Regions from separate parts of the Buttiauxella ferragutiae genome, predicted to be linked through region 2. Evidence: predicted binding sites of a transcription regulator. Region 2 holds the regulator's gene; each other region holds the start of a gene.
The links. Region 2 encodes Fur, which represses iron uptake genes when iron is present. Its sites were predicted from a motif close to ATAATAATGAGAACNACTATCAA; they were not measured.
Positions count from the first base shown of each region.

Region 1 (10,006 bases), 150 kb from region 2:
ACCCAGCGAACGCCCGTCACGACGGGTTGAGACAAACAGCACCATAAAATCTTGTACCGCACCAGCCAACACCACACCGGCCAGCAGCCAGAGCATGCCCGGCAAGTAGCCCATTTGCGCGGCAAGCACCGGTCCGACAAGCGGCCCCGCACCGGCAATGGCGGCAAAATGGTGACCGAACAGGACTTTTTTGTCCGTCGGGACATAGTCCAGCCCATCGTTATGGCGCACGGCTGGCGTCATACGAGTGGCATCAACGGTTAAGACGCGTTTAGCGATAAACAGGCCGTAATAACGATAAGCGATGAGGTAAACGCAGATTGCAGCAACCACAATCCACAATGCGTTTATCTGTTCGCCGCGATTGAGTGCGATATAGCCGAGCGCGAAGGCACCGATTAGTGCAAGCACGCCCCAGATAAGGTGTTTCCCTGGATTATTCATCTTTGTTTTCCATGTGTAGGGCCAGAGGCGACGGTATTACCGTTTTGTTCTAGATCAAGCACATGAATTTAACAATATGAAAACAACAGAATACAGATGTTTGACCAGGTCTTTACATCAGCTTGTTAAGGAGATCACTTTGCGGGGAATTTGTTGGAGCGCCCTCACCCCGGCCCTCTCCCCAGAAGAGGGCGAAAACAGAGCTGTCTCCTCTCCATCAGGGTTAGGTTTGTGTTAACCCAGCGTCGCCGTCGTCAAACGGCTAGTACAACAACGCTTGCCGCGCCCATCAAAAATGGCAATTTCCCACACCTGAGAAGACTTCCCTAAATGCAGCGGTTTGCACACGCCGCGCACCGTACCTGATGCCACCGCGCGATGATGGCTGGCGTTGATTTCCGTTCCCACCACGCACTGCCCTTCACTCGTTGTCAGAAATCCGGCCATTGAACCCAGGGTTTCTGCCAGCACTACAGACGCGCCGCCATGCAGCAAACCAAACGGCTGCTGGGTGCGGTTATCGACCGGCATTTGCGCTTCCAGGCTTTCCTCGTCCATGTACGTATAAACGATACCGAGATGCTCAACCATTGTGCCGACGCTGGTTTTGTTTAACGCCTCAAGAGTGAGCTCTCGTTTCCAGATACTCATTCAGGCTCCAAGCGTTGCGCCGCCATCAATCACAATATCCTGCAAAGTGATGTGGCTGGCGTGAGTGGAAGCGAGGAACAAAATCGTGCTGGCGATTTCCTGCGGGCGGGCGATTTTGCCCAGCGGAATGCCCAGTTTGAACTGTTCCGGGAAGCCCTGTATACGCTGCTGTTCGGCGTCTGCCGTTTTCCACAACGTGCGTTGCATATCGGTGTCCGTCGACCCCGGCGACACCACATTGCAGCGCACGCCAAACGGTGCCAGTTCCAGGCCAACGGTTAACGCCAGGCTTTTGAGCGCCGCTTTCGACGCGCCATAGGCCGACATTCCGGTGCGCGGCGTGTGCGCGGCATCGGATGCAACGGTCACAATCGCCCCGCTACGCTGCTCACGCATATGTGGCATCACGGCGCGGAACATATTGAACGCGCCGCCGACGTTGACCGCAAACGTGTCCTGCCAGTCTTGCAGCGCTAACGCATCCGTAGCACCCATGCGCAAAATTCCCGCCGCATTCACCAGCACATCCAGTTGCCGTTCGTCGCTGAGTATTCGCTGAGTCACGCTGGCAACCCGGTCGGCATCCGCCACGTTTAACACTTGGGTGGCAAACGGATAAATCTCCAATGGGAACGCCAGATCAAAGCCGATAACCGTCGCACCAGCTTCGCTAAACGCCCGCGCGGTGTGGTAACCGATGCCCTTGCCTGCGCCCGTTACCCAGACGGTTTTGCCGCTAAAATCGATGTTCATGCCGCCACTTCCCGAGACAGTAGTACCCACCAGGCGTCGATGCTCGGGTTTTTCGCCAGCATCACGAAATCGATGTCAGCGTGAATTTTGCGCCAGCGTGCCGCCAGCGCCATCATGCGCACCGAATCGAGGCCGTAATCAATCAGGTTTTCGTCATCTTCCGGGATGTCGGATTCATCCAGCAACGGCAGGACGATTTCACGTAGTTGCTGTTTGTTTTGCGGCGCACATTCGGGCAGCAAATCGCGGGTCATCACCACGCGCCCGGAACGGCCTGCGGTGTATTTCAGCGCCATGATGTGTTCTTCGCGGCTGAAATCAGCCAGCGCATCAGCGACCATAAACGGTTTGATGTCACGCATAAACGCATCAGTTGCCGTGGTCATGCAGCCAATGTGCGCGTAAACACCGCAAATAATCAGCTGGTTACGGCCGGTTTCTTTTAACGCCTGTTCCAGCGGCGAGCGGATAAACGCGCTGTAACGCCATTTGGTCAGCACCGTGTCGTGTTCGTCTGGCGCAAGTTCTGCCACCACTTTCTGGCGCTCAGGGTGTTTATTTAAGCCCGGCCCCCACATGTCGTTAAGCAGCGCACGGTCTTCATCACTTTGCGCATTCGGCTGCGCGGTGTAATAGACCGGAATATTGTGGCGTTTGCAGTAAGCGCGCAGCGCGGCAATATTGGCAATAACCTGCTGGATCATTGGGCAATCATCGCCCCAGAAATCGATGAAATATTCCTGCATATCGTGAATCAGCAGTGCCGCACGCTCGGGTTCAAACGCCCAGTTCACTTTGTTTTCCGGGATGTCGGCAGCCGTCGGTAAGCTGTACGCGTTCAATTTTGGAATAGCCATAAATTCTCCGTCAGTCAGGAAACCAGTTGCCTGTCAGCAATCAACTGGCGCAAACGTTTTTTGTCCACTTTACCCACCGCGGTCAGCGGCAGGTTTTCAACAATTTCAATGCGATCCGGTAGCTTGAAGTCGGCAATGCCCAACTCACGCAAATAACGGCGAATTTCTACCGCGCGGAACAGGCGACTGCCGACGATAAACGCGCAGCTTTTCTCGCCCAATAAACTGTCTTCCATCGAAACCAGCGCGGCATGGACGATCTCTTCATGGCGCAGCAGCAGGTTTTCGATCTCCTCGGCGGCGATCTTCTCGCCACCGCGATTGATCTGATCTTTCTCGCGCCCCTGCACGGTGATGTAGCCGTCTTCAGCAATCGAAATCAGGTCGCCGGAGCAGTAAAAACCGTTGGCATCGAAGGCGCTGGCGTTGTGTTCCGGGCTGCGGTAATAGCCCCGGAAGGTGTACGGCCCGCGCGTCATCAGGCGGCCCACTTCGCCATGCGGTAATGGGTTGCCATTTTCATCGGCCACCCACACTTCGTCGTCCGGGCACATCGGCTTACCCTGGGTTTTGAAGATATGTTCATCTGAATCATCAAGGCGCGTGTAGTTCACCAGCCCTTCGGCCATGCCGAAAACCTGCTGTAACTGGCAGCCAATTTCAGCGGGAATGCGGGCGGCAAGCGCTTCGCTTAAACGCGCACCGCCGACCTGCAACAGCTTTAGCGACTCAAGCGATTTATTGCTGCCCCATTCGCCAATGGCTTGTAACCACAGACTGACCGCAGGCGGCACCAGTGCGGTGACGTTGATTTGATGGCGTTCAATCAGCGGGAAACAGAGCGTGGCGCTCGGGTCGTTTGCCAGCACCACACGCCCGCCGCCGTAAAAAACGCCCAGCGAACCTGGTGAACTCAGCGCGTAGTTATGCGCCGCCGGAATGGCGCACAAGAAGCGCGTGTGGGTATCAAAACGGCAGATTTCGACGCTGCGGCGAATGCTGTAGTAGTAATCGTTATGGGTGCGCGGGATCAGTTTCGGCGTGCCGGTGCTGCCGCCGGAAAGCTGGAAAAATGCCACTTCGTCCGCCGCCGATGGCGAAGCGACAAAGTTGTCTTCCGCTTCGTTGATGAAGGCACTTAGCGAACGTTCGCGGTCGCTTTCATTGAGCAAAACAGCCATGCGTAGCGACGGGTTTTGCTGGCACAGCGCATCAAGGAAATCATCATGAACGAACAAATTGTGTTTGCGGTCGGCAATCAGCACCACCGGCTCAATTTGCTGCGCGTAGGCTTCCATCTCGGTGCGTTGATGGCTGAACAGCGCGTTAACCGGTGCTACGCCAATTTTCAGCAGCGCGAATAGCGTGATGTACAGTTCCGACACATTACCGAGCTGCACCAACGCAGTTTCGCCGTTGTTCAGGCCACGGCGTTTAAGGGCTGAAGCCAGGCGCGTCGCCGCTTGTTCTAATTCGCGATAGCTGAAATGGCGTTCGCCATCAACCAGCGCAATTGCGTCATTGTGCGCGTGGCGGTTGAGAATATCGGTCAGCGGCAAATCCGCCCAGTAACCTTTTTCGCGGTAGCGGGCCGCTAAATCGTCCGGCCAGCGCGTGAATTGAATCGCCATTTAGTTGAGTCCAAATACGTGGAGCATGGTGGAAAGTTTGACGCCAGTTTCGCGCCACTCCGATTCCGGCGACGAAGCAGGCACGATGCCCGCCCCAGCGAACAGGCGCACCTGGTTTGCAGCGACACGGGCGCAGCGGATTGTCACCACCCACTCACCGTTGCCTTCAGCGTCACACCAGCCGACGATGCCGCCGAACAGCTCGCGGTCAAATGGCTCAAGTTCTGCAATCAATTTGCGCGCCACATCGTGTGGGAAGCCACTCAACGCCGGCGTCGGGTGCAGCAGGCAGGCGAGGGATAACGCATTGTCCTGCGGGTCTTTTACCTGGCCGTAAATCGGCGTGGCGAGGTGCCATAAGGTCGGCGTGGTAATCAGTTCTGGCGTGTCAGAGAGCGTCAAAGTCTGGCTGTGCGGCTGCAAAACATCGCGCATCGCTTGCGTCACCAGACCGTGTTCGTGGCGGTCTTTCTTTGAGTGCAGTAACTGCGTGCCAATTTCGCTATCACGCGGGATATTTTCCCGGTCGCGCCGTGCCGATCCCGCCAGCGGCAGCGAGCTGAAATTCTTGCCGGATTTACGTAACAGCAATTCCGGGCTGGCACCCACTAGCGAGCTGCCATCCGGCAACGGGACGTGGAAGTTGTAGCTGGTGGGGTTTTGGCTAATCAGGCGATTGAGCAGCCCATCGAGATCAATTGGCATTTGGGTTTCGATATCAATCAGGCGCGAGAGCACCACTTTGTCGATATCCGGCTGCGCCGTTGCAGCGGCGGCATGAGCCACCATTTCCATAAATTTGTCTTGTTCCGGAATCGCTTTACGCGCGGCAATGTTGAGCGGTTTCGCCACAGCCGTTTGGCGGGCGTCATCCTGGCGTTGGGCGCGTGAAAACGGCTGCCAGCTTTCAGGGATAAACAGCGCTGAAGGTTGGCGGGGATCAAACGGAATGGCACCGACGACAACCGGCTTCTCGATGCCATGTTTTTTGGCATTTTCGAACGCTTCACGCAACGAAGTTTGCAGGTGACCATGGGAATTTGCGCCATCAATCGCCGGGCAATCCAGGCGAGCAAAGCAGCCGCTTGTTGAAAAACTGCGATATGGCGACATAAAGAAAAAACTATCTGCACAAGGTGTTAGCCGTTTTTCTTGTCGTTCCTCAGCCAGTAACGTTTCCATGAACTCTCCGTAAAAACATGACAAAAGATAGTAATAATGATTATCATTTGCTTTTCGGGGTCGTAACCTAAAGAGAAAAGACAGCACTGTCAATAGTTGCTCAGTCTTGTCGGATGGCGCTAATGCTTATCCGATCTACGCGAAACGGTTTTGTAGGGTGGGTAAGCGCCAGCGCCATCCACCGCCATCAGGCAAATTTCAACAGGATGTCATTGAGTGAAAATCAGATTCTCCGCATTCATCTTTCTATGCTTAAGCAGCCTCGCCCACGCCGCCGACTGGCCGCGAACGATCACCGACAGCCATGGCACACATACGCTGACACAAGCACCGCTGCGCATTGTTTCCACTAGCGTCACGCTAACCGGCTCGCTGCTGGCAATTGATGCCCCCGTGGTGGCAAGCGGTGCCACCACACCTGGCAATCGAATGGGAGATGCGCAAGGTTTCCTGCGCCAGTGGGGTGATATCGCAAAAGCGCGCAACGTGCAGCGTTTATATATTGGCGAAGCCAGCGCCGAAGCCGTGGCTGCGCAAATGCCAGATTTGATTTTGATTAGTGCCACCGGAGGCGATTCCGCCCTCGCCCTTTATGACCAGCTTTCCACTATCGCCCCGACGTTAGTTATCAATTACGACGACAAAAGCTGGCAGCAATTGCTGACGCAACTCGGCGAGATTACCGGGCATGAAACCCAGGCGGCGGCACGCATTGCCAGTTTTGATAAGCAGCTCAACGAGGCAAAACAGCGTATGACGCTGCCGCCACAGCCGGTCACCGCGCTGGTTTACACCCCGGCATCACGTTCGGCAAACCTGTGGACGGCAGAATCCGCGCAGGGGAAATTGTTCCAGCAGTTAGGTTTTACTTTGTCGTCTTTGCCTGCGGCGGTGAATGCCAGCAAGAGCATGGGAAAACGCCACGACATCGTGCAATTGGGTGGCGAGAATCTTGCTGCGGGTTTGAATGGTGAGAGTTTGTTCCTGTTCGCCAGCGATGAGAAAGATGCCACGGCGCTGGAAACCAACCCATTGCTTTCGCACCTGGGCGCCGTGCAGAAAAAACAGGTTTATGCGCTGGGCACCGAAACATTCCGTCTGGATTATTACAGTGCCACGCATGTTCTGGAGCGGATGAGTCAGTTGTTTGGTAGCAAGTGATTTTTTGTAATGTGGTGGATGACGCTTGCGCTTATCCACCCTACGAAAACCTACGCCGGAACGCTCTGCTGATAACCACGCAGCTGCACCAACACCATCGCCAATACTATGCCGCATAGTGTTAATGCCAGGCCGCTCGCACTCGCCGCAGCGACCGGCGTCATCGCTACCGTCAGGCCGCCTAAAATGGCGGCACCAATCGCATCGCCAGTGACGTTTTGCGCCGTCCACAAACCGTTAATACGACCTAACATACCGTCCGGTGTTAGCGTCTGAATTAAGGTGTATTGCAGCAAAGAGCTGATCGCACTGAGATAACCAAATAGCGCCAGACACGCCAGCCCAAGCCCCCAAACCGGCATCAGGCTGAAAACGCCGATTGAGATAAACGAAACAATTCCCGTCGCCAGCATAATACGGCCTGGGCGTGCGTGATGAGCAATACGCCCGCTGGTCAACGCGCCAATGGCAGCACCCAACGGAACGGCAGCGTACATCAGGCCGATTTGCGCCGCGCTCATTTGCCAGTGTCCGGCGAGTGCGGGATAAAGAACGCGCACCGCGCTCGCCATCGTCAGCAACGCGCCAACTAACGCAATGCCGCCAATAATCGGGTTACCGACCAAAAAACGGAACCCATTGAGCAGCGAAAGCAGCGGGTTTTCACGCACCTGCGGCGGTGGCGCCAGCTTCGGTAAACTCAACAGCGGCAGTAAAGTGACGAAAGTGCCGACAGACGCCAGCGCGTAGTTCCACACCACGCCGCCGGAGGCCAACAACAGCCCGCCGAGCATCGGTGAAATCACTGAGCCGAGGCGCACCGTCAGCATGGTAATCGCACTCGCCTGCATTAAGTTTTCACGCCCGACTAACGCGGGTGTGGCGGCTAACAACGCGGTCACGCCAAGTGCGCCAAAGAAACCATCCCACACGCCAAGCAGATAAATCGCCGCCAGCGACGGTTCCGGCAAGGCGGCGTTAATCGTCAGGCCAATAAAGCCAGCGCCACAGGTAGATCGCGCCAGCAAAATCAAACGGCGGCGTTCGTGCCGGTCGGCCAGCACACCGCCCATCATCAGGCCGATAAACATCGCGCTGCCGGTTAACGTCACTGCCAGCCCGACTTGCAAGGAGGAACCGGTCAGCGTCTGGATTTGTACCGGCACGGCAACGCCCAGTAACCCAAGCGAGACAATCGAGATAAAACGGGCAAGGAAGACGGCGCGAAAAGCAGGATGAGTTTTGAGCAAACTGAGGTTGAGCAACAAAGAATTGCGGTTCATTACATGGCCTTAAAACGAATTTTTCTTTCCAGATGCGAGGCGGCTCATGCTAGCATAAACAAATAAGAGTGATAATGATAATAACTATCATTTAATTTTACATGGTTTTTGTAAGGCTACGAAGTGAAGGATATACAACGTATGTCACGCTGGTTCATCCTGCTGAGTTTGTTGTTTTTACTGCTTTTAATGGCAGCGCTCAGTCTGCTGTTAGGTGCCAAATCACTCCCCGCAGAAGTTGTTATGGATGCGCTCAGCGGCCAGTGCCAAAGTGCGGATTGCACTATCGTGCTTGATGCACGCCTCCCGCGCACGCTAGCGGGTATTCTTGCCGGAGGCGCACTTGGCCTTGCCGGTGCGTTGATGCAAACCCTGACGCGCAATCCGCTTGCTGACCCCGGTCTGCTTGGTGTTAATGCCGGAGCGAGTTTTGCCATTGTGCTGGGTGCCGCCGTGTGGAGCCTTTCGTCGCCGATAGCGCTGCTCGGGCTGGCGTTTGCTGGTGCATTATCTGCCGCTTTAGTGGTGGCGTTTACCGGAAGCCAGGGCGGTGGGCAGCTCAGCCCGGTGCGCTTGACGCTGGCAGGCGTGGCGCTCGGCGCGGTGCTTGAAGGCTTGAGCAACGGTATCGCGCTGTTAAATCCAGTGGTCTATGACCAGTTACGTTTCTGGCAGGCCGGAACGCTGGATATTCGCACCCTCACCACTTTGAAAATTATCGTGCTGCCGGTACTGACGGGCTGTGCGATTGCGCTGCTGATCAGCCGTTCGCTTAACAGCCTGAGCATGGGCACCGACACCGCAACCGCACTCGGCAGTAAAGTGGCGCGCACCCAATTGCTGGGTTTAGTGGCAATAACGTTATTGTGTGGCAGCGCCACCGCCGCCGTGGGGCCGATTGCCTTTATCGGCCTGATGATGCCGCATCTGGCGCGTTGGCTGGTGGGGGCCGACCACCGCTGGTCGCTTCCCGTCACCTTGATTGCCACCCCTGCCCTGTTGCTGTTCGCCGATATTATTGGCCGCATGCTGGTGCCTGGCGAGCTGCGCGTTTCAGTGGTGAGCGCGTTTATTGGCGCGCCGATGCTCATTTACCTGGTGCGCCGTAGCCGCAAAGGAGCCAGGCAATGAACCGCGCCTCCCCACGCCTGTTTATCAGTTGCTGGTGCTTGCTGTTGCTCGGTATCTCGCTCGGATTATGGAGCCTGGGCAGCGGCGTGTTGCCGCTCTCGGTCAGCCAGGTGATTGACGCTCTGCTTGGTACCGCACCACGAAATATCTCACTGGTGGTCGTCGAATGGCGTTTGCCACGCGTTGTCATGGCGCTGCTGATTGGCGCGGCGCTGGGCGTGAGCGGGGCCATTTTCCAGTCGCTAATGCGCAACCCGCTCGGCAGCCCGGATGTGATGGGTTTTAACACCGGAGCCTGGAGCGGAGTATTAGTGGCGATGGTGCTGTTTGGTCAACATCAAACGGCGATTGCCGGTGCAGCCATGGCAGGCGGCATCATCACCGCGCTGGTGGTGTGGTTGCTGGCCTGGCGTAACGGTATCGAAACTTTCCGCTTAATCATTATTGGAATCGGCGTGCGCGCCATGCTGGTGGCGTTTAACACCTGGCTGTTACTGCACGCCTCGCTGGAAACCGCTCTCTCCGCCGGGTTGTGGAATGCAGGCTCGCTCAACGGTTTGACGTGGGCGAAAATTTCCCCTGCCGCCCCGTTGATGTTGCTAGCGCTAATTGCGGGCGCATTACTGGTTCGCCGTATGCGGCTGCTGGAAATGGGCGATGACAGCGCCTGCGCATTGGGTGTTTCCGTTGAGCGCTCGCGCCTGATGTTGATGTTAACCGGCGTGATTCTGACTGCCGCCGCAACCGCACTTGCCGGGCCGATTTCGTTTATCGCCCTCGTCGCCCCGCACATTGCCCACCGCCTGAGCGGCAGCTCGCGCTGGGGTTTGCTGCAATCCGCCTTATGCGGTGCAACGTTGCTGCTGGCCGCCGACCTTTGCGCCCAGCAACTGTTCATGCCGTATCAGTTACC
Region 1 is NZ_CP093332.1:3,990,010-4,000,015, forward strand. It holds gene cstA (pyruvate/proton symporter CstA) at 1-444, opposite strand, end outside; gene entH (proofreading thioesterase EntH) at 679-1,095, opposite strand; gene dhbA (2,3-dihydro-2,3-dihydroxybenzoate dehydrogenase) at 1,096-1,848, opposite strand; gene MNO13_RS18450 (isochorismatase) at 1,845-2,705, opposite strand; gene MNO13_RS18455 ((2,3-dihydroxybenzoyl)adenylate synthase) at 2,720-4,336, opposite strand; gene entC (isochorismate synthase EntC) at 4,337-5,518, opposite strand; gene fepB (Fe2+-enterobactin ABC transporter substrate-binding protein) at 5,735-6,679, shown strand; gene entS (enterobactin transporter EntS) at 6,730-7,962, opposite strand; gene fepD (Fe(3+)-siderophore ABC transporter permease) at 8,104-9,093, shown strand; gene fepG (iron-enterobactin ABC transporter permease) at 9,090-10,006, shown strand, end outside.
Region 1: entS (enterobactin transporter EntS) is a predicted target of Fur. The motif match lies at 8,031-8,053, and genes of this name have one in related genera.

Region 2 (10,006 bases):
CTGGTGTGCCGTATCAAATTTTGCCGCTGAAAACGTCGGAAAGAACCCTCGGGTTATTGATTGTCGAGCCGAGTAATTTGCGTCAGTTGATGATCCCGGAACAACAACGCCTGCTGGAAACGTTCACGTTACTGGCGGCCACGGCACTGGATCGCTTATTGCTGACCGCCAGTGAAGAGCAAGCCAGGATTTCCAGCGAACGCGAGCAAGTGCGTAATTCGTTGCTGGCTGCGTTGTCTCACGATTTGCGTACTCCGTTGACGGTGCTGTTCGGCCAGGCAGAAATACTGACGCTGGATTTGGCCTCTGAAGGCTCGAAACACGCCCCGCAAGCCAACGACATTCGCCAGCATGTGCTGAATACCACGCGTCTGGTGAACAATTTATTGGATATGGCGCGCATTCAGTCTGGCGGATTTAATCTGCGCAAAGAGTGGTTAACGCTTGAGGAAGTGGTCGGTAGCGCGTTGAAGATGCTGGAACTGAGTTTGGGCGGTCGGCATATTGTGCTTTCGTTACCTGACCCGTTAATGCTTATCCATGTTGATGGCCCGCTGTTTGAACGCGTGCTGATAAATCTGCTGGAGAACGCGGTGAAGTACGCCGGGTACCACGCCAATATAGGTATTCGCGCTCAGACCGAGGCTTCCCAACTGGATCTTGAGGTCTGGGACAGCGGTCCAGGTATCCCTGCTGGCAAAGAACAGCTAATCTTTGATAAGTTTTCCCGTGGTAACAAAGAGTCCGCCATCCCCGGTGTCGGTTTAGGGCTAGCGATTTGCCAGGCGATTGTTGAAGTGCACGATGGAAAAATTTATGCCGAAAATCGCCCGGAGGGAGGGGCGAGTTTTCATGTTATTTTACCGCTTCCCCCACCGCCTGAACTGGCTGAGATGAACGAGGCTTTGTGATATCAGTTCTGATTATTGAAGACGAAAAAGAGATCCGCCGTTTTCTGCGCACCGCGCTGGAAGCAGAATCGCTACGCGTTCATGAAGCCGAAACATTGCAGCGTGGTTTGCTGGAAGCCGCCACGCGCAAGCCTGATTTAGTGATTCTTGATCTCGGTTTACCCGATGGTGACGGTCTGGATTTTATCCGCGATTTCCGCCAGTGGAGCCAGACGCCGATTGTGGTGCTATCTGCTCGCAGCGATGAACAAGTGAAGATAGATGCGCTAGACGCGGGCGCGGATGATTATCTCAGCAAACCGTTTGGTATTGGCGAGCTGCAAGCACGTTTGCGAGTAGTATTGCGCCGCCATGCCAGTGTGGCACAGCCCGATCCGGTTTATCAGTTTTCAGGCATTAGTGTGGACCTTGCTACCCGCCGTATTACGCGGGATGGCGCTGAAATCCATCTCACACCGATTGAGTTTCGTTTGCTCGCCACGCTGCTCAATAACCACGGTAAGGTGCTGACTCAGCGCCAGTTGCTCAATCAGGTTTGGGGGCCGAATGCCGTGGAGCATAGCCATTATTTGCGGATTTATATGGGACATTTGCGCCAGAAGCTGGAAAGCGATCCCGCGCGTCCGGCGCATTTGCTGACCGAAACTGGGATTGGTTATCGGTTTATGCTGTAGTTCCGGCAGACAAAAAAGGCGCCTTGCGGCGCCTTTTCCAATTCAACATCTTACTTCGCGTTTTTCAGCACTTCGCTGACAATCTCTACCGCTTCTTTCTCAATTTGCAGACGGTGTTCTGCACCTAAGAAACTTTCACAGTAAATTTTGTACGCATCTTCAGTACCCGAAGGGCGTGCCGCAAACCAGCCGTTGTCGGTCATCACTTTCAGGCCGCCGATAGAAGCGCCGTTGCCAGGGGCCGCCGTTAAACGTGCGGTGATCGGGTCACCTGCCAGGGTGCTGGCGCTGACCATTTCCGGAGAAAGTTTGGATAATGCCGCTTTCTGCGCAGTTGTCGCGGAGGCTTGCAGACGGTTGTAGCTTGGCGCGCCGAAACGGGCAGCCAGTTCGTCATAATGCTGTTGCGGGTTCTTACCGGTGACGGCGGTTATTTCTGCCGCCAGCAGACACATGATGATGCCGTCTTTGTCGGTAGACCACGGTGTGCCATCAAAGCGCAGGAACGATGCCCCGGCACTTTCTTCGCCACCAAAACCAAAGCTGCCGTCGAACAGGCCATCAACAAACCATTTGAAACCCACTGGCACTTCAACCAGTTTACGGCCCAGGTCGTTAACCACGCGGTCAATCATCGCGGATGACACCAGAGTTTTACCGACGGCCACATCTTTACCCCACTGCGGGCGATGCTGGAACAGGTAGTTAATCGCAACCGCCAGATAATGGTTTGGGTTCATCAGCCCTGCTGGCGTGACGATACCGTGGCGGTCGTAATCCGGGTCATTGGCGAAGGCCAGATCGAATTTGTCACGCAACGCCAGCAAACCTTCCATCGCACACTCGGACGAGCAATCCATACGGATAGCGCCGTCTTTATCGAGGTGCATAAAGCGGAAGGTTTGATCGACGTGATCGTTAACAATCGTCAGATCCAGGTTGTAGTGTTTGGCGATGCGCTGCCAGTATTCGATACCGGACCCACCGAGCGGATCAACGCCCAGTTTCAGACCCGATTTCTGGATGGCGGCCATATCAACGATATCCACCAGCCCTTCGATAAACGGCTGCACCAGATCTTGTTCTTGTACGTGACCGCTTGCCCAGGCTCTCTCCAGAGAGATGCGTTTTACATCTTTCAGATCCGCCGCCAAAAGCGCGTTGGCACGATCTTCAACCACCTTGGTGACGTTGGTATCAGCCGGGCCACCATTAGGCGGATTGTATTTGATACCACCGTCTTCCGGTGGGTTGTGCGAAGGCGTAATGACGATGCCGTCAGCCTGCGCACCAGCGTTTTTGTTATGCGTCAGAATGGCATGTGAAATGGCAGGCGTTGGCGTGTAGCCGTTTGCCTGCTGCACAATGACATCCACACCGTTTGCAGCCAGCACTTCCAGCACGGAAATAAACGCAGGTTCAGATAGCGCGTGGGTATCTTTACCCACGTAGCACGGCCCGGTAATGCCATTTTTTGCACGATCTTCAGCAATCGCCTGAGCAATCGCCAGAATGTGAGGTTCGTTGAAACTATGACGTGCCGCACTACCACGATGGCCGGAGGTACCGAATTTCACCGCGTGTTCGCTATTCCCCACTTCAGGCTTCAGCACGTAATACTGGGCCGTCAGTTGGGCTACGTTAATCAAATCGCTCTGTTGTGCCGGTTGTCCTGCACGAGGGTGGTTAGCCATTGGCCTTTCCTTCTGACGCGAGGTGTTAGATTGTGCCGCAAACCTTTTCAATCAATTCCGCAGGGAACTGCATTGATTGCATGATGTGTTCAATCATGCTGCATTTACGACCCGTATTGGTGTTAGTGATAACCCAGTATGGCGTGCCCGGAACATGCTTTGGTTTGGTCTGGTTGCCATTTTGCAGCAGCGTTTGCTCATTACCTGCAAAATAGACGCGCGTCCGGCCATGCAGCGACTCGGTCGCTTCACCAAAAGCATGTGCGTCGAGGGTATACAGAGTAGAAAGCACCATCATGAAACGATTGACGGCTTTCTTTTGCTCGGCATATTCATCTGACAACAGTAATTCACGAACCGCACGTACGCGATCGCGAGCTTTGTTTACGGGTTTGGCTTCCGGAGCAGCAGCTGCTGCCGTCTGGCCGGTAGTTACTGGTGTAGCAGGAGATTGACCGGCGGTAAATTTCAACATGCGCCGTAAAATATCGGACGCGCTTTCACCAATGTGCTGCGTGTGGCTGGCAATATAGCGATAGAGCTCGTCATCAACTTCAATTGTTTTCATCTTAATCCGGTGCGGTATCTTTTCTGAATTCAAGTTGTTGGGATTATATGTACATATTCGCACAAATCCCAACCTCGGGTAGCGCCAAACTTATGTCACACCACAAAGTCAGACTAAACTGGAAATTTGCGGCACTGCGGCAGGATGCCGTTATGATACCCTAACCTCACGAAGTAAAAAAAAAGAACTTTGCCATGAAATTGAATGCTCGCCTGCAAACTGCGCAACAATCGACTAGTAATTCCCCCATCGTCCTAATCCACGGCCTTTTTGGTAGCCTTGATAACCTGGGCGTGTTGGCCCGCGACCTCGGGCAAAATCATACGTTGCTGCAAATCGATCTGCGCAACCATGGTTTATCGCCCCGTAGCTCTGAAATGAACTATGCCGCGATGGCGCAGGATGTGGTTGAAACGCTCGAAGAATATGGCTTTGAAAAAGCAATCATTATCGGCCATTCCATGGGCGGTAAAGTTGCGATGGCTCTGACAGCTATTGCACCTGAGCGCATTGATAAACTGGTGCTGATTGACATTGCACCGGTGGATTATCAGGTACGCCGTCACGATGAAATTTTCGCGGCTATTAATGCAGTCAGTAGTAGTGGAGCGAAAACACGTCAACAAGCCGCTATGGTGATGCGTGAGCATCTGAACGAAGAAGGTGTGATTCAATTCTTGCTGAAGTCATTTGCTGACGGCGAGTGGAAGTTTAATGTTCCGGTATTGTGGGAACAGTACGAGAATATTGTCGGCTGGCAAGCTATCCCAACCTGGAATGAACCGGCACTGTTTATCCGTGGTGGTGCATCCCCTTATGTTGACGAATCACACCGCGAAACGCTGCTTGCGCAATTCCCTCAGGCGCGCGCTCATGTGGTTGCCGGTGCCGGACACTGGGTTCACGCCGAAAAACCTGATGCTGTTTTGCGCGCAATCCACCGTTTTATCGACGCAAGTGCCGCAAACTGATTAAAAACAAACCGACTGGCTGTTAGATGCAGCTAACGCGTTGGCGCGCAAGCCATGCTGATGTATGATTGCGCGCTAAAATGCGCCAGAGCACCCCGCTCCGTGCCACCTGAATTCCCTGTCAGTAGTCTAATCATGGCAAAAGAACAAACGGACCGTACTACATTAGATCTGTTCGCGGACGAGCGTCGCCCCGGGCGGCCAAAAACTAATCCGCTGACGCGTGATGAGCAACTGCGTATCAACAAACGCAACCAGCTCAAGCGCGATAAAGTACGCGGCCTGAAGCGAGTGGAACTGAAGCTCAATAACGATGCAGTAGATGCACTAAATCATCTGGCTGAAGCGCGCAATATCAGTCGTAGTGAGTTGATTGAAGAGATTCTACTCGCGCAACTGAAGCAGCATCTCAGTTAGTTGAAAGGCTATATGCACGGAATACGATGTTGCAGTCTGTGCACAACAGGCTGATAGCAGTTTCCGCACCGCAATGTGTTCTGCTATGATTGCCCTATCTGTGGCCAATTAGCAGCCACCATACCATTAAGTATCAAGAGGTTATTTTACTCATGGCAATCGTAGGCATTTTTTTCGGCAGCGACACTGGTAACACCGAAAATATCGCGAAGATGATTCAAAAACAGCTCGGTAAAGACGTTGCTGAGGTGCATGACATTGCTAAGAGCAGCAAAGAAGACCTGGAAGGCTTCGACATTCTGCTTCTCGGCATTCCAACGTGGTATTACGGTGAAGCGCAATGCGACTGGGATGACTTCTTCCCGACTCTGGAAGAAGTTGATTTCAACGGCAAACTGGTCGCCCTGTTCGGCTGTGGTGACCAGGAAGACTATGCAGAATACTTCTGTGACGCATTGGGCACTATCCGTGACATCATTGAGCCACGCGGTGCTGCTATCGTCGGTCACTGGCCAACGGCGGGCTACCATTTTGAAGCCTCTAAAGGTCTGGCTGACGACGATCACTTTGTCGGTCTGGCTATCGATGAAGATCGTCAACCAGAACTGACTGCTGAACGCGTTCAGAAATGGGTCAAACAAGTTTCTGACGAGCTGAACCTGGCAGATATCATCAACGCCTGATTCTGGATGTGACGCAGCTTTTAAACGGGTTGCGTCACATTGATAGATTATTCCGATTAAAATAATCGCTACAAATTTTTAACTTTTCGGTTTGTCCCTGTACAATGACCCCCTGGCTAAATAGCTAACAAGGCAATTAAATCGCGACTCAGCCGCCATTTTTTAGCTTGATTATGAATAATACTTGCGGTTTCCATTTAGAATCTGCAGTTCTATAATGAGACGCATTCATCTTAACGCTCACCCTGAGTCCGAGCGATCCGTTAAGCAACAGGACAATTTCCGCATGACTGACAATAATACCGCATTGAAGAAGGCCGGCCTGAAAGTCACGCTTCCGCGATTAAAAATCCTTGAAGTGCTACAGGGTCCGGTGAACCATCATGTCAGTGCGGAAGACTTATACAAACGTCTGATTGATATGGGCGAAGAAATTGGTCTCGCCACAGTTTATCGTGTACTAAACCAGTTTGATGATGCAGGCATTGTCACTCGTCACAACTTCGAAGGCGGCAAATCCGTATTCGAGTTAACTCAACAACATCACCACGACCACCTGATTTGCCTGGACTGCGGCAAAGTTATTGAGTTCAGTGATGATTCAATTGAATCTCGTCAGCGTGAAATCGCATCACGCCATGGCATCCGTCTGACCAACCACAGCCTGTACCTTTACGGTCACTGCGCTGAAGGTGATTGCCGTACCGACGAGAATGCACACGAAATCAGCGAAAAGTAATCCGCATATCTGACATTCTGAACCAGATGTCAGGTATAAAAAAACCGGTGAGGAAGCTCACCGGTTTTTTTATTGCCTGAATTCACAGATTACTTGTTGTTCGCACGAATCTCTTGCCAGATTTTATCGCACTTGGCTTTTACCGCCTGGTCGTTACCAGTACGAGTGGCCTGAATACAGTTTTGATAATCCAGGGTGCGCACCGTTTCTTTCTTCGCAAATTCCTGGTGTTCCTTTTCCTGACCCAGCACGTTTAACACGCTCTGACAGGCCTGAATTTTATCAGGATTCCCTTCTGCGGTATTGATACAGGCGCTATAGGCTTGTTTCAGTTTTGTATCTTCCGGTGCCGTTTTAGAGGGTTGTGCGCAGGCGCTCAAACCTAAAGCCATGACCGTAACCAAAATGATTTTTTTCATGCTCGATATCCTTTATAAAACCGGGCGCTTTCACGCCCGGAATCGAATCAGAAGATGGTGAACGGTGCGATGACGATGAATTTCACGTCACGCTCATCCTGGAAGATGTTGCCGTAACCACCGCCCCAGCTTGGGATGTCGGAGTGGTTGTCGTATTGAGTGAAGTGCAGTTTGAACAGAGTGCCTTTCGCGCGCCCATCCTGAATGGTGTACAACGCATCAAGGCTGTACGCCGATTCTTTCAGGCGATTGTCAGCATCGTAGTAACCGTCAGTGGTTGGTTTAGAGCTTGGTTTTGCATCCCATGCGTAAACATACGAAGCACCTACAGCCCAACCAGCCAGATCCCAATTGCTCAGGTCATACATGGCACCCGCGAAGATGGCTTTTTCACCATTGGCGTTGAAGTCAGAACGGTTATCCCACCAGATATCCAGACGACCGTTTGACGATGCGTAAGTTGGGGTCATACGTTGCAGGAAGTAGCCCTGCTGGCCATCAGCCTTGACCATGGTACCTTCGAGGCGCAGGTCAACCTGGCCCACTTTGTAGCCGAATGTCAGAGCCTGCAACCATGCCGTGCCGTCATACAGATCGTTAACGCTGCCATCAGAGACTTTGTCACGCGAACCGTAGAACTGGTAGCTGGTAGACAATGGGCTGCCAGCTACATCAAATTTGTAGCTTGCTTTAGTGAAGTATTGGTCGATATACCCTTCTGCCTGACCGAATGCCGCTTCAAGAATCAGATCATTTTTGAAGTCATACTTCGCGCCCAGCGAGTGCAGATACTCAACTTTGGTGTTCTTATCGTTCTGATAGAACTTGTCCATCTCCAGGTGCCACGGAGCTTTATACTCATTGGTCCACATGTAGGAGAAGCTCAGAGCACCGGCATCGGCATAATCAAAGTTTGCCCCGGCTTCAGCGCCCTGGTAAGTACCAGGCATGAAACTCCAGTGTGGTGCTAATAAAGATTGCCCTGTTGGCTGGATGTAACCCGCACGGGCCCAAACCGGGCCGTATTTGAATTTAGCTGCGGCTTTATAAAGGCTTATACCGCTCTTATCGCCGGAATAATCTTCATCGTAAGCTTTGTTTGAAGAGGAAAATGCGATTTCGTTCGGGTGGCCGCTGTCGCCATTTTCTGCCATTTCGATAGCAGTAAAGGCGGCGATATCCAGACCAAACATGTCAGCAGCATAACCGGACTGGAAGTCCAGATTGGCGTTCCAGGTAGCGTGAGAAAGGTTAGTTTCATATTTATCTGTCGTAACATCTTTACGGTCACGTTCACGCTGCCAGTAATAAACACCACCGGTCAGTGTTGAATCATCAAAAAAACCTGCTGCACTTGCCTGAGGGATAACAACCAGTCCAGAAAGAGCCGTGACGCCTGCAATAGCAAGGGCCAGCGCACTACGTTTGCCACTAAACGTACGCATATAAAATTCCTCTTTGACGTATAAATAATCGCCGGACGTTAAAAGACGTCAGATAGCGAAAAAAGTAAAAATGCCTAACGGCTAAAGCGGTTATAAATATTTTCCCGCATTTACTGCTCCCCATAAGACTATTTTTCGCGACGCGAATTATCAACGACTTTGTAAGAGTTCATTCCGATATTATGACAGAGAGCACATAATTCATGAGTATTTGTAACAAAAATCAACTGTGGAATTTTATGTTTATAAATCAACAAATATTGATATAAACCACCATATGAGAGCGCTCACATGATAAAAGAAAGGATTTATTATGTTCCGAGATTGACCAGCCAGAGAATTCCCAGGGAAATATAAATAACATTAATTCGCATCGCGAATGTAAGTAAATATTTAATCCTGTGATTATTAAGCAAAAAAAAACGCCGCGATTTGCGGCGTCTTTGTTACATATTGACTGCGTGTATAACTAATTACTCGCCTATTTTGGCCCAGGTATCACGCAAACCAACGGTGCGGTTAAACACCAGTTTTTCCGCAGTTGCCAGACGGCTATCAAGGCAGAAATAACCTTCACGCTCGAACTGATACGCTTTGCCTTTCTCAGCATTTTGCAGGCTTGGTTCGACGAAACCTTGCTTAATCACCAGAGACTCTGGGTTGATCGTTGCCAGTAAATCTTCCGCCGCACCTGGGTTAGCCACGCTGAACAGACGGTCGTAAAGGCGAATTTCAACTGGCAAGGCGTGTTCAGCACTTACCCAATGAATAACGCCTTTTACTTTACGGCCATCAGCCGGGTCTTTGCTTAATGTGTCCGGATCGTAGGAACAATGCAGCACGGTGATATTCCCGGCTTCATCTTTCTCAACACGATCGGCTTTAATCACATAAGCATTACGCAGGCGGACTTCTTTGCCCAACACCAGACGCTTGTACTGCTTATTCGCTTCTTCGCGGAAGTCAGCACGATCAATGTAAATCTCACGGCTGAACGGCACCTGGCGGCTACCCATTTCTGGCTTGTTCGGATGGTTTGGCATGGTGACCATTTCCACTTCGCCCTGCGGGAAGTTTTCAATAATCACTTTCACCGGATCGAGCACTGCCATCGCGCGCGGGGCGTTTTCGTTCAGGTCATCACGAATACATGATTCCAAAGCAGCCATTTCAACGGTGTTGTCTTGTTTGGTCACGCCAATACGCTTACAGAACTCACGAATAGAACCGGCAGTGTAACCACGACGACGCAGGCCAGAAATGGTTGGCATACGTGGGTCATCCCACCCTTCCACTACTTTCTCAGTCACCAGCAGGTTCAGCTTACGCTTAGACATGATGGAGTATTCGAGATTCAGGCGAGAGAACTCGTACTGACGCGGGTGCACAGGAATAGTGATGTTATCCAGCACCCAATCGTACAGACGACGGTTGTCCTGGAACTCCAGCGTACATAAAGAGTGAGTAATACCTTCCAGCGCATCG
Region 2 is NZ_CP093332.1:3,835,866-3,845,871, forward strand. It holds gene kdpD (two-component system sensor histidine kinase KdpD) at 1-911, shown strand, start outside; gene kdpE (two-component system response regulator KdpE) at 908-1,585, shown strand; gene pgm (phosphoglucomutase (alpha-D-glucose-1,6-bisphosphate-dependent)) at 1,636-3,279, opposite strand; gene seqA (replication initiation negative regulator SeqA) at 3,305-3,847, opposite strand; gene ybfF (esterase) at 4,042-4,818, shown strand; gene ybfE (LexA regulated protein) at 4,954-5,235, shown strand; gene fldA (flavodoxin FldA) at 5,388-5,918, shown strand; gene fur (ferric iron uptake transcriptional regulator) at 6,205-6,657, shown strand; gene chiQ (ChiQ/YbfN family lipoprotein) at 6,747-7,076, opposite strand; gene chiP (chitoporin ChiP) at 7,124-8,521, opposite strand; gene glnS (glutamine--tRNA ligase) at 8,995-10,006, opposite strand, start outside.

Region 3 (10,006 bases), 2.3 Mb from region 2:
GCAGGAAACTCCGTCCAATGAAACTTTACCGGCCCACGATCCGGATTGCTTCTTGTGCCCAGGCAACACACGCGTTACTGGTGACAAAAATCCGCAATATACCGGCACTTTTGTTTTTACTAATGATTTTGCCGCGTTGATGACGGATACCCCAGATGCACCAGCGAGCAACGACCCACTTTTACGTTGTGAAAGCGCTCGCGGCACCAGCCGGGTTATCTGTTTCTCACCAGATCACAGTAAAACCCTGCCACAGCTTTCCGTAAATGCGCTGGAAGAAGTGGTGAAAACCTGGCAAGAACAGACTGCGGATTTAGGCAAAACTTACCCGTGGGTGCAGGTTTTTGAGAATAAAGGCGCGGCGATGGGCTGCTCCAACCCGCATCCGCACGGCCAGGTTTGGGCGAACAGTTTCCTGCCTAATGAAGTGGCGCGTGAAGATGTATTGCAGCGCGAATACTTTGCAGAAAATGGCTCGCCAATGCTGGTCGATTACGCACAACGCGAGCTTAAAGATGGCAGCCGCACAGTCGTCGAAACTGAACACTGGATTGCAGTAGTGCCTTACTGGGCCGCCTGGCCGTTTGAAACGCTACTGCTGCCGAAAACTCATGTACTGCGTATCACTGACCTGACGGCTGAACAGAGCAGTGATTTAGCACTCGCGCTGAAAAAACTGACCAGCCGTTATGACAACCTTTTCCAGTGCTCATTCCCTTATTCCATGGGTTGGCACGGCGCACCGTTTAATGACGAGGAAAATGGTCACTGGCAGTTGCATGCTCACTTCTATCCACCACTATTGCGTAGCGCAACCGTGCGTAAATTTATGGTCGGCTATGAAATGCTGGCTGAAACCCAACGTGATTTAACCGCAGAGCAAGCCGCAGAACGCTTGCGTGCCGTTTCCGATATTCACTTTCGCCAATCCGGAGAATAAAAATGAGTCTGAAAGATAACACCCAACACCTCTTCGCCGAACACTTTGGTTATCCGGCAACCCATACTATTCAGGCTCCTGGCCGCGTTAACCTGATTGGCGAGCACACCGATTACAACGACGGTTTTGTGCTTCCTTGTGCTATCGATTACCAGACGGTCATTAGCTGTGCAAAACGTGATGACCGCATGGTACGCGTGATCGCCGCGGATTATGACAATCAAAGCGACGAGTTTTCACTCGACAAACCGATTCTGAGCCACGACACGCAGCAATGGTCCAACTATGTTCGCGGTGTGGTTAAGCATCTGCAAAAGCGTGATAAAAACTTTGCCGGCGCCGATTTAGTGATCAGCGGCAACGTGCCACAAGGTGCGGGCTTGAGTTCATCGGCATCGCTGGAAGTCGCAGTGGGTACCGTGTTCCAGAAGCTTTATCATCTGGCGCTGGACGGCTCGCAAATTGCCCTAAATGGCCAGGAAGCAGAGAACCAGTTCGTCGGCTGTAACTGCGGCATTATGGATCAGCTGATTTCTGCGTTAGGTAAAAAAGATCATGCGTTGCTGATTGATTGCCGCACGCTGGGTACCAAAGCGGTTTCGATGCCAAAAGGCGTGGCCGTGGTCATCATCAACAGTAACTTCAAACGCACGCTGGTGGGCAGCGAATACAATACCCGCCGCCAGCAATGCGAAACCGGCGCGCGCTTCTTTACGCAGAAAGCGCTGCGTGATGTTGAGTTGTCAAAATTCAACGCTGTGGCACATGAACTTGATCCGGTTGTCGCTAAGCGTGTGCGCCATGTCCTGACCGAAAATATTCGTACCGTAGAAGCTGCCGATGCGCTGGCAAAAGGCGATTTGCAACGTATGGGCGAACTGATGGCTGAATCTCACGCGTCAATGCGCGATGATTTCGAAATCACCGTGCCACAAATCGATACGTTAGTTGAAATCGTGAAAGCCACAATCGGTGATAAAGGCGGCGTGCGTATGACAGGTGGCGGCTTCGGCGGTTGTATCGTTGCATTGATCCCGGAAGATTTGGTTCCTGCGGTACAACAAGCGGTCGCCAAACAGTACGAAGCCAAAACCGGCATAAAAGAAACCTTTTATGTCTGCAAACCTTCGGAGGGCGCGGGCCAATGCTAAAAGAAACACCACAGCTTGCACCGGACGGGCAACCGTTCCGTATCTCCACCCTGCGCAACAGCGCGGGGTTGGTTGTCTCAGTCATGGATTGGGGCGCTACCCTGTTGTCGTGTCGTGTGCCGATGAAAGACGGAAGCGTACGCGAAACGCTGCTTGGCTGCGAAACACCGGAAGATTATCTGAATCAGTCAGCTTATCTGGGAGCAACTGTCGGGCGCTACGCAAACCGGATTGCCAACAGCCAGTTTGAGCGCGATGGCGTCACCATCAACGTGACAGCAAACCAGGGCGCACATCAGCTACATGGCGGGCCAGATGGCTTCGACAAACGTCGCTGGCGTATTGTGCGCCAGAACGAACATGAAGTGCTGTACACTCTCGATTCACAAGATGGCGATCAAGGCTTCCCTGGCGAATTACGTGCAACCGCGCGTTATGCTCTCACCGAAGATAACTGCATTACTGTTGAGTTCCGCGCCAAAACCAGCAAAGCATGCCCGGTGAACCTGACCAATCACGCCTACTTTAATCTCGACGGTAAGCAGAACGATATTCGTCAACATCGCCTGCAACTGCTGGCCGATAGCTACTTGCCAGTCGATAGCAACGGTATTCCACAGGCCGGGCTTAAAGATGTGGCAGGTACCAGCTTTGATTTCCGCACAGTGAAAACCATCGCTGATGATTTCCTGTCTGATAACGACCAGGTGCTGGTTAAAGGCTACGATCATGCGTTCTTGTTACAAGCACAGGGCGATGCCAGCCTGCCAGCAGCACACCTTTGGTCGAGCGACAATCAACTGCAAATGACGGTCTACACCACCGCACCGGCATTGCAGTTTTACAGCGGGAATTATCTGGACGGTACACCGGCAAGGGAACAAGGAACGTACAATGCGTACCAGGGCCTGGCGCTGGAAAGCGAATTCCTGCCAGACAGCCCTAATCATCCGGAATGGCCACAACCTGATTGCTGGTTACAGCCACATGAAGAGTACTTAAGCATTACGGAATACGAGTTCATTCCACTCTAAGTGCCTTGCCCTCCTCCACGGAGGGCAATTCTTCTGCGAATCGCTGGATTTCCCGCCGTTTAGCGACAAAAATATAACAACCATTCACATCCAACTTACACTCCACACTCTTTTTCGCTATGTTAAACGTTTAGCATTGCCGCTCGCCCCTTTGCGGCAATATAATGATAATCGTTATCATTAATCACAGGCTCATTAAGGAGTAAACTATGGCTGTTACTAAGCTGGTTCTGGTTCGTCACGGTGAAAGCCAGTGGAACAACGAAAACCGCTTCACCGGTTGGTATGACGTTGATCTGTCTGAGAAAGGTCAAACTGAAGCGAAAGCAGCAGGTAAGTTGCTGAAAGACGAAGGCTACTCTTTCGACTTTGCTTACACTTCTGTGCTGAAACGTGCCATCCATACTCTGTGGAACATCCTCGATGAACTGGACCAGGCCTGGTTGCCAGTTGAAAAATCCTGGAAGCTGAATGAGCGTCATTACGGGGCGCTGCAGGGTCTGAACAAAGCAGAAACCGCAGAAAAATACGGCGATGAGCAAGTTAAACAATGGCGTCGTGGCTTTGCGATAACACCTCCAGAATTGACGCGTGATGACGAACGCTTCCCAGGCCATGACCCACGTTATGCAAGCCTGACCGATAAAGAGCTGCCGGTAACTGAAAGCCTGGCGTTAACTATCGAGCGCGTAATCCCTTACTGGAATGAAACCATTCTGCCACGCATGAAAAGCGGCGAGCGCGTGATTGTTGCCGCACACGGTAACTCCCTGCGTGCCTTGGTTAAATTCCTTGATAACCTGGGCGAAGACGAAATTCTTGAGCTGAATATCCCAACTGGCGTACCGTTGGTGTATGAGTTTGACGAGAACTTCAAACCGCTGAAGCGCTACTATCTGGGCAATGCTGATGAAATCGCAGCAAAAGCCGCAGCGGTAGCAAACCAGGGTAAAGCGAAGTAATTCGTTAGATGTGAAAAAGGCGTGGTGAAAACCACGCCTTTTTTATTGTTACTGCGTCAAGACTTAGCCGCGACGCGTTTTCACTGCATCAGCCAACTGGCGCAACACAACTTCAGTATCTTCCCAGCCGATACAAGCATCGGTCACGCTCTTGCCGTAGACCAATGGTTCGCCGCTTTCCAGGTTCTGATTGCCTTCAATAAGGTGACTTTCGATCATCACACCGGTGATGGCTTTATCGCCACCAGCGATTTGCTGGCAAACATCGGCGCCAACTTCCATTTGTTTCTTAAACTGCTTGCTGCTGTTGGCATGACTGAAATCGATCATCACCTGTGCAGGCAGGCCTGCCTTCACTAAATCCGCTTTAACCTGAGCGACGTGCTCCGCGCTGTAGTTTGGCTCTTTACCGCCGCGCAGAATGATATGGCAGTCACCATTTCCGCTGGTCGTCACAATGGCAGAATGACCCCATTTCGTCACAGACAGGAAGCTGTGTGGCGCGCCAGCGGCATTAATAGCATCAATCGCCACTTTCATCGTGCCGTCGGTACCATTTTTGAAGCCGACCGGACATGACAGACCCGACGCCAGTTCACGGTGAACCTGAGATTCTGTGGTTCGTGCGCCAATAGCCCCCCAGCTCATCAAGTCCGCCAGATACTGCGGAGTAATCATATCCAAGAACTCACCCGCTGCTGGCAGGCCGGAGTCATTGATATCTAACAACAGCTTACGAGCAATGCGCAGGCCATCGTTGATTTGGAAACTGTTATCCATTTGCGGATCGTTGATGAGGCCTTTCCAGCCCACCGTCGTGCGTGGTTTTTCGAAGTAAACACGCATAACGATTTCCAGCTCACCTTGCAGTTCTTCACGCAATGTCAGTAAACGCGCGCCATACTCTTTCGCCGCTTTGATATCGTGAATGGAGCAAGGGCCGATGACAACCAGCAGACGATCATCATTTCCTTTAAGGATTTTATGAATCGCTTTGCGCGCGCCAGATACCGTTGCAGCTGCTTTTTCAGTGGCAGGGAATTTTTCGAGCAGCGCTACTGGAGGCAAAAGTTCGTTGATTTCTTTGATGCGTAAGTCGTCGTTCTGATAATTCATGATATTTCCGGAAATGGCCTTTAGATTTAGCTTAGTTGCAATCCCTTCAATCTATCGCTTCAAGCCTGAAGTGTAAACGGGCTTTTACACTTCAGGCAGAATATTCCTGAAAACGACCTAAAAGCGGTCAATAAATGGTAAAAGCTCGGTATGACGCTACAATTTTTAATTGTTAACACCAAAAAGTATCATTTTGGCAAAATTGTATTCTGATTAGATTATTAAAGTTGGCAGGTATCACCGATAGAAATAATTTAATCCGAATAGGACCTGTGCACTGTTGGAAGAAGTTATCCAGCAATAACGACCATAACAGGAGCATCATGATGAATAAATTAACCACTCTTTTCCTGACAGCAACCCTCACTCTTGCCAGCGGCGCAGCTTTGGCTGCCGACACCAGCGGCATGAATAACGGCCAGGCTAATGCTGGCGCTGAAGCAGGCCAGGTTGCACCTGGCGCGAATCAGAACATAGCCCCGAAAGGCGTTGATAACAGCAATATCAACAATAGCGGCACCATGCTCCATCCAAATGGCTCAACCAGTAATAGCGGTTTGACCAGTGATGGAATGAGCAAGGATGAAATTCATAAAAATTCGATGTGTAAAGACGGTAAATGCCCGGATACCAACCAAAAGGTTGAAACCGGCAGCGGCAATGATGTGAACAGCAAAGTGGACGGGACTTCACAGTAAAATCAGCCAGCTGAAAAAACCAGGGGAGCTTAGGCTCTCCTTTTTTATAGGTTTTATTCAATAAGTTGATCAGCTTTAGTGGTTATAATTAGCGCATTGTTGCTTTTCAAATACTGAGAAATCATGGCGCATACACATCAACATTCTTCGGGTGATTCCAACTCCAAACGTCTGTTCTGGGCATTTTCCATCACGGCGCTATTTATGGTGGCGGAAGTCATCGGTGGGGTGATATCAGGGTCACTTGCCTTACTTGCTGATGCAGGGCATATGCTGACTGATGCGGCAGCGCTGCTGGTCGCGCTAATGGCGGTGAAATTTGCCCGTCGTCCGCCGAATGCCCGTCATACCTTCGGTTGGCTGAGGCTGACCACGCTTGCCGCATTTGTGAATGCGATTGCCTTAGTGGTGATAACGATCTTGATCGTCTGGGAGGCGATAGAGCGTTTTTATCAGCCGCAGCCGATTGCTGGCTGGACCATGCTGATCATCGCTTTTGCCGGGTTACTGGCGAATCTATTTTCGTTCTGGATTTTGCATCGCGGAAATGAAGAAAAAAATATCAACGTGCGTGCTGCTGCTCTGCACGTTATGGGAGATTTGTTAGGTTCGGTGGGAGCTATCGCTGCGGCGCTTATTATTTTGTGGACCGGTTGGACGCCAATTGACCCTATTCTCTCAATACTGGTGTCATGCCTGGTGTTGCGCAGCGCGTGGAATTTACTAAAAGAGAGCGTTAATGAGTTGCTCGAAGGCGCACCAAACGCCATTGATATCCCCGTTTTGCAGCGCAAGTTAATCAGAACGATTCCCGAAGTCCGCAACGTTCACCACGTGCATATCTGGCTGGTCGGTGAAAAACCGTTAATGACGTTGCATGTTCAGGTGGTGCCACCGCACGATCACGACGCCCTGCTGGAACGCATCCACCATTTTCTGAAAGATGAATATCAGATTGAACATGCCACGGTACAAATGGAGTATCAGGTTTGCCACGGTCAGGACTGTGATTTACATGAGCATGACCATCACGGCCATGCTCATCACCACCACTAATTAAGACAGTGCGCGTGAGCCGCGTTCACGCGCGCTGTTGATCCACATGCGGCTACCGTTGAGCGCAATAAACGTCAGAATCAAATATTCGAGTGACATCGCATAGACGCCTTGCAAGGCAAAGATAACCACACTGATCATGTTAATGATTACCCACAGCAGCCAGTTTTCGACGTATTTGCGGGTCATCAGAATCATCGCCACAATCGACAGTACCATCATGCAGGAGTCCCAGAATGGGAACGCATCGGGCTGAAGCTCTGGCATCGTCACATTCAGGCCCATGGCCTGCATCGCGGTAACCGCAGTTCGGGTCAGGACAGCAAAGACCGGATCGATAAATACCGTCATCAACCCAATCGCCCCCACACAAATTGCAATCCAGGCAAATGCTTTGGGCAGAGGTAACCAACGAATATGGAGAGCGGTTTGATTTTCACTCGTCTGTCTCGACCAGGCATACCAACCGTAAATATTAGCCGCAAAGAAAAACAACTGTAGTAACAGGCTTGCGTAGAGTTGGATTTGGAAGAAAATAATCGCAAATAGCGTAACGTTAATTAAACCGAATGCGTAATTGCTGATTTTTTCTAAACTAGCCAACCAGATACATAGCAAACCCGCCACGGTTCCAATCGCTTCAATCCACGATAAATCATACCCACCCGTTCCGATGGGAATGTGGACCAAAATATTCTGCGTGCTTAAAAAATCCATATTCGCTCCTTGGGGTTAAATTCCTTACGCGTTACCCTTAATATTACGTCGTAATTCAGCAGCAAAATCGAGCATTCGATTTAAAGGCACCAGTGCGCCCTCACGCAACGCAGCATCAACATGAATCTCATGTTCTGCTCCACCCTGCTCCAGCCCTTCAGCGATGGCTTTAAGGCCGTTCATCGCCATCCACGGGCAATGTGCACAAGTACGACAGGTTGCGCCTTCACCTGCGGTAGGCGCTTCAAACAATTCTTTATCCGGACATTCCTGCTGCATTTTGTAGAAAATACCGCGGTCAGTGGCCACGATCAGTTGTTTATTTGGCAATGTTTGAGCGGCGGCGATGAGCTGACTGGTTGAACCGACAGCATCTGCCAAATCCACTATGGCTTGCGGCGATTCGGGGTGTACCAGAATAGCGGCATCCGGATAGAGTGCTTTCATGCGCGTTAGCGCCTGGGTTTTAAACTCGTCATGTACAATACATGCCCCCTGCCAACACAACACGTCTGCGCCAGTTTGCTTCTGTACATAACTTCCCAGATGTTTATCCGGTGCCCAAATAATTTTCTCGCCAAGACTGTCGAGATGCTCAATTAATTCGACTGCAATACTCGATGTCACGACCCAATCAGCACGCGCTTTTACCGCTGCGGAAGTATTAGCATAGACCACCACTGTGCGATCAGGATGTTGATCGCAGAAGGCGTTAAATTCTTCGATTGGGCAGCCGAGATCCAAAGAGCACTCGGCGTTCAGCGTTGGCATCAGGATAGTTTTTTCTGGGCTCAGGATTTTCGCGGTTTCACCCATGAAGCGAACCCCTGCCACCAACAACGTGGTAGCAGGATGATTTGCTCCAAAACGTGCCATCTCGAGGGAGTCAGAAATGCAACCGCCAGTCTCTTCAGCCAGAGCCTGGATTTCGGGGTCGGTATAGTAGTGAGCCACCATCACAGCATTCCGCTCTTTCAGCAGACGCTTGATTTTCTCACGGTAAAATTGCTTTTCATCCGCGCTCAAAGGCTGTGGTTTAGGTGGGAAGGGATAAATTGCTGTTTCTGGATCGAACATTACGCTCATAGTGCTTTCTCGTTTGCCTGACTTAACCAAATTAGCACTATTCTGATAAAGACTGACCAGAAATGGCTAAGGTTGTTTTATATGCTAAACAAGATAGCGAATTATAGGTGAATTGTCGTGGGGAATTTATTTTCAACTCGGAATTGCAGATAGCAAAAAGGCGCCTTTGGTGGGGCGTGCAGGATATCACTCGCCTTATCCAGAGACTCGCCCTTCGGGTCACCGCAAGCGGTGATGCAAAATCGTTCCCGACGATTTTGTCGAACCTGCAGCAGGTTCAAATCCTGCCCGAATCGCGTATAGCAGAAAGGCGCCTTTAGGGCGCCTTTCTACATTGGTGGGGCGTGCAGGATTCGAACCTGCGACCAATTGATTAAAAGTCAACTGCTCTACCAACTGAGCTAACGCCCCGAATGGTGGGTGATGACGGGCTCGAACCGCCGACCCCCTCCGTGTAAAGGAGGTGCTCTACCAACTGAGCTAATCACCCAAACTTCGGTACTACTTTAAAAATTGGTGGGGCGTGCAGGATGACTCGGCCTTTGGCCTCACCCTTCGGGTCGTTGCTAAAACAACGCTGTTTCGCTTTCGCTCAACTCGAACCTGCTGCAGGTTCAAACCCTTCACGACTCACTGACTTCGCACTACATCCATAATTGGTGGGGCGTGCAGGATTCGAACCTGCGACCAATTGATTAAAAGTCAACTGCTCTACCAACTGAGCTAACGCCCCGCAATGCGGTTTACTACTTCTTCAAACTCTTCACGACTCACTGACTTCGCACTACATCCATAATTGGTGGGGCGTGCAGGATTCGAACCTGCGACCAATTGATTAAAAGTCAACTGCTCTACCAACTGAGCTAACGCCCCGCAATGCGGTTTACTGCTTCTTCAAACTCTTCACGATTCACTTACTTCGTACTGCTTCGAAATTGGTGGGGCGTGCAGGATTCGAACCTGCGACCAATTGATTAAAAGTCAACTGCTCTACCAACTGAGCTAACGCCCCAATTTCGTGTCACTTTCGGTTTGTTTGATATCCCTTGGCAACGGCGGCATATATTACTGATTTAAGATTTTGACGCAACAAGAATTTCGATCAAGATCACCTAATGGCTCGCGTTTCGTTCGGCTTGACCAGAAAAACAGCAATATCTGGTCAGGCCGCACTCACTACATCGCATTCAGACGTTTTTGCGCCTGCTTTGCGCCGTCGGTATTTGGGAACTGTTTGATCACTTGT
Region 3 is NZ_CP093332.1:1,567,790-1,577,795, reverse strand. It holds gene galT (galactose-1-phosphate uridylyltransferase) at 1-940, shown strand, start outside; gene galK (galactokinase) at 943-2,091, shown strand; gene galM (galactose-1-epimerase) at 2,085-3,125, shown strand; gene gpmA (2,3-diphosphoglycerate-dependent phosphoglycerate mutase) at 3,335-4,087, shown strand; gene aroG (3-deoxy-7-phosphoheptulonate synthase AroG) at 4,151-5,203, opposite strand; gene MNO13_RS07180 (YbgS-like family protein) at 5,524-5,901, shown strand; gene zitB (CDF family zinc transporter ZitB) at 6,025-6,957, shown strand; gene pnuC (nicotinamide riboside transporter PnuC) at 6,958-7,674, opposite strand; gene nadA (quinolinate synthase NadA) at 7,699-8,760, opposite strand; RNA gene MNO13_RS07160 (RtT sRNA) at 8,928-9,064, opposite strand; tRNA gene MNO13_RS07155 (tRNA-Lys) at 9,096-9,171, opposite strand; tRNA gene MNO13_RS07150 (tRNA-Val) at 9,175-9,250, opposite strand; RNA gene MNO13_RS07145 (RtT sRNA) at 9,275-9,401, opposite strand; tRNA gene MNO13_RS07140 (tRNA-Lys) at 9,418-9,493, opposite strand; tRNA gene MNO13_RS07135 (tRNA-Lys) at 9,558-9,633, opposite strand; tRNA gene MNO13_RS07130 (tRNA-Lys) at 9,697-9,772, opposite strand; gene cpoB (cell division protein CpoB) at 9,937-10,006, opposite strand, start outside.
Region 3: gpmA (2,3-diphosphoglycerate-dependent phosphoglycerate mutase) is a predicted target of Fur. The motif match lies at 3,290-3,312, and genes of this name have one in related genera.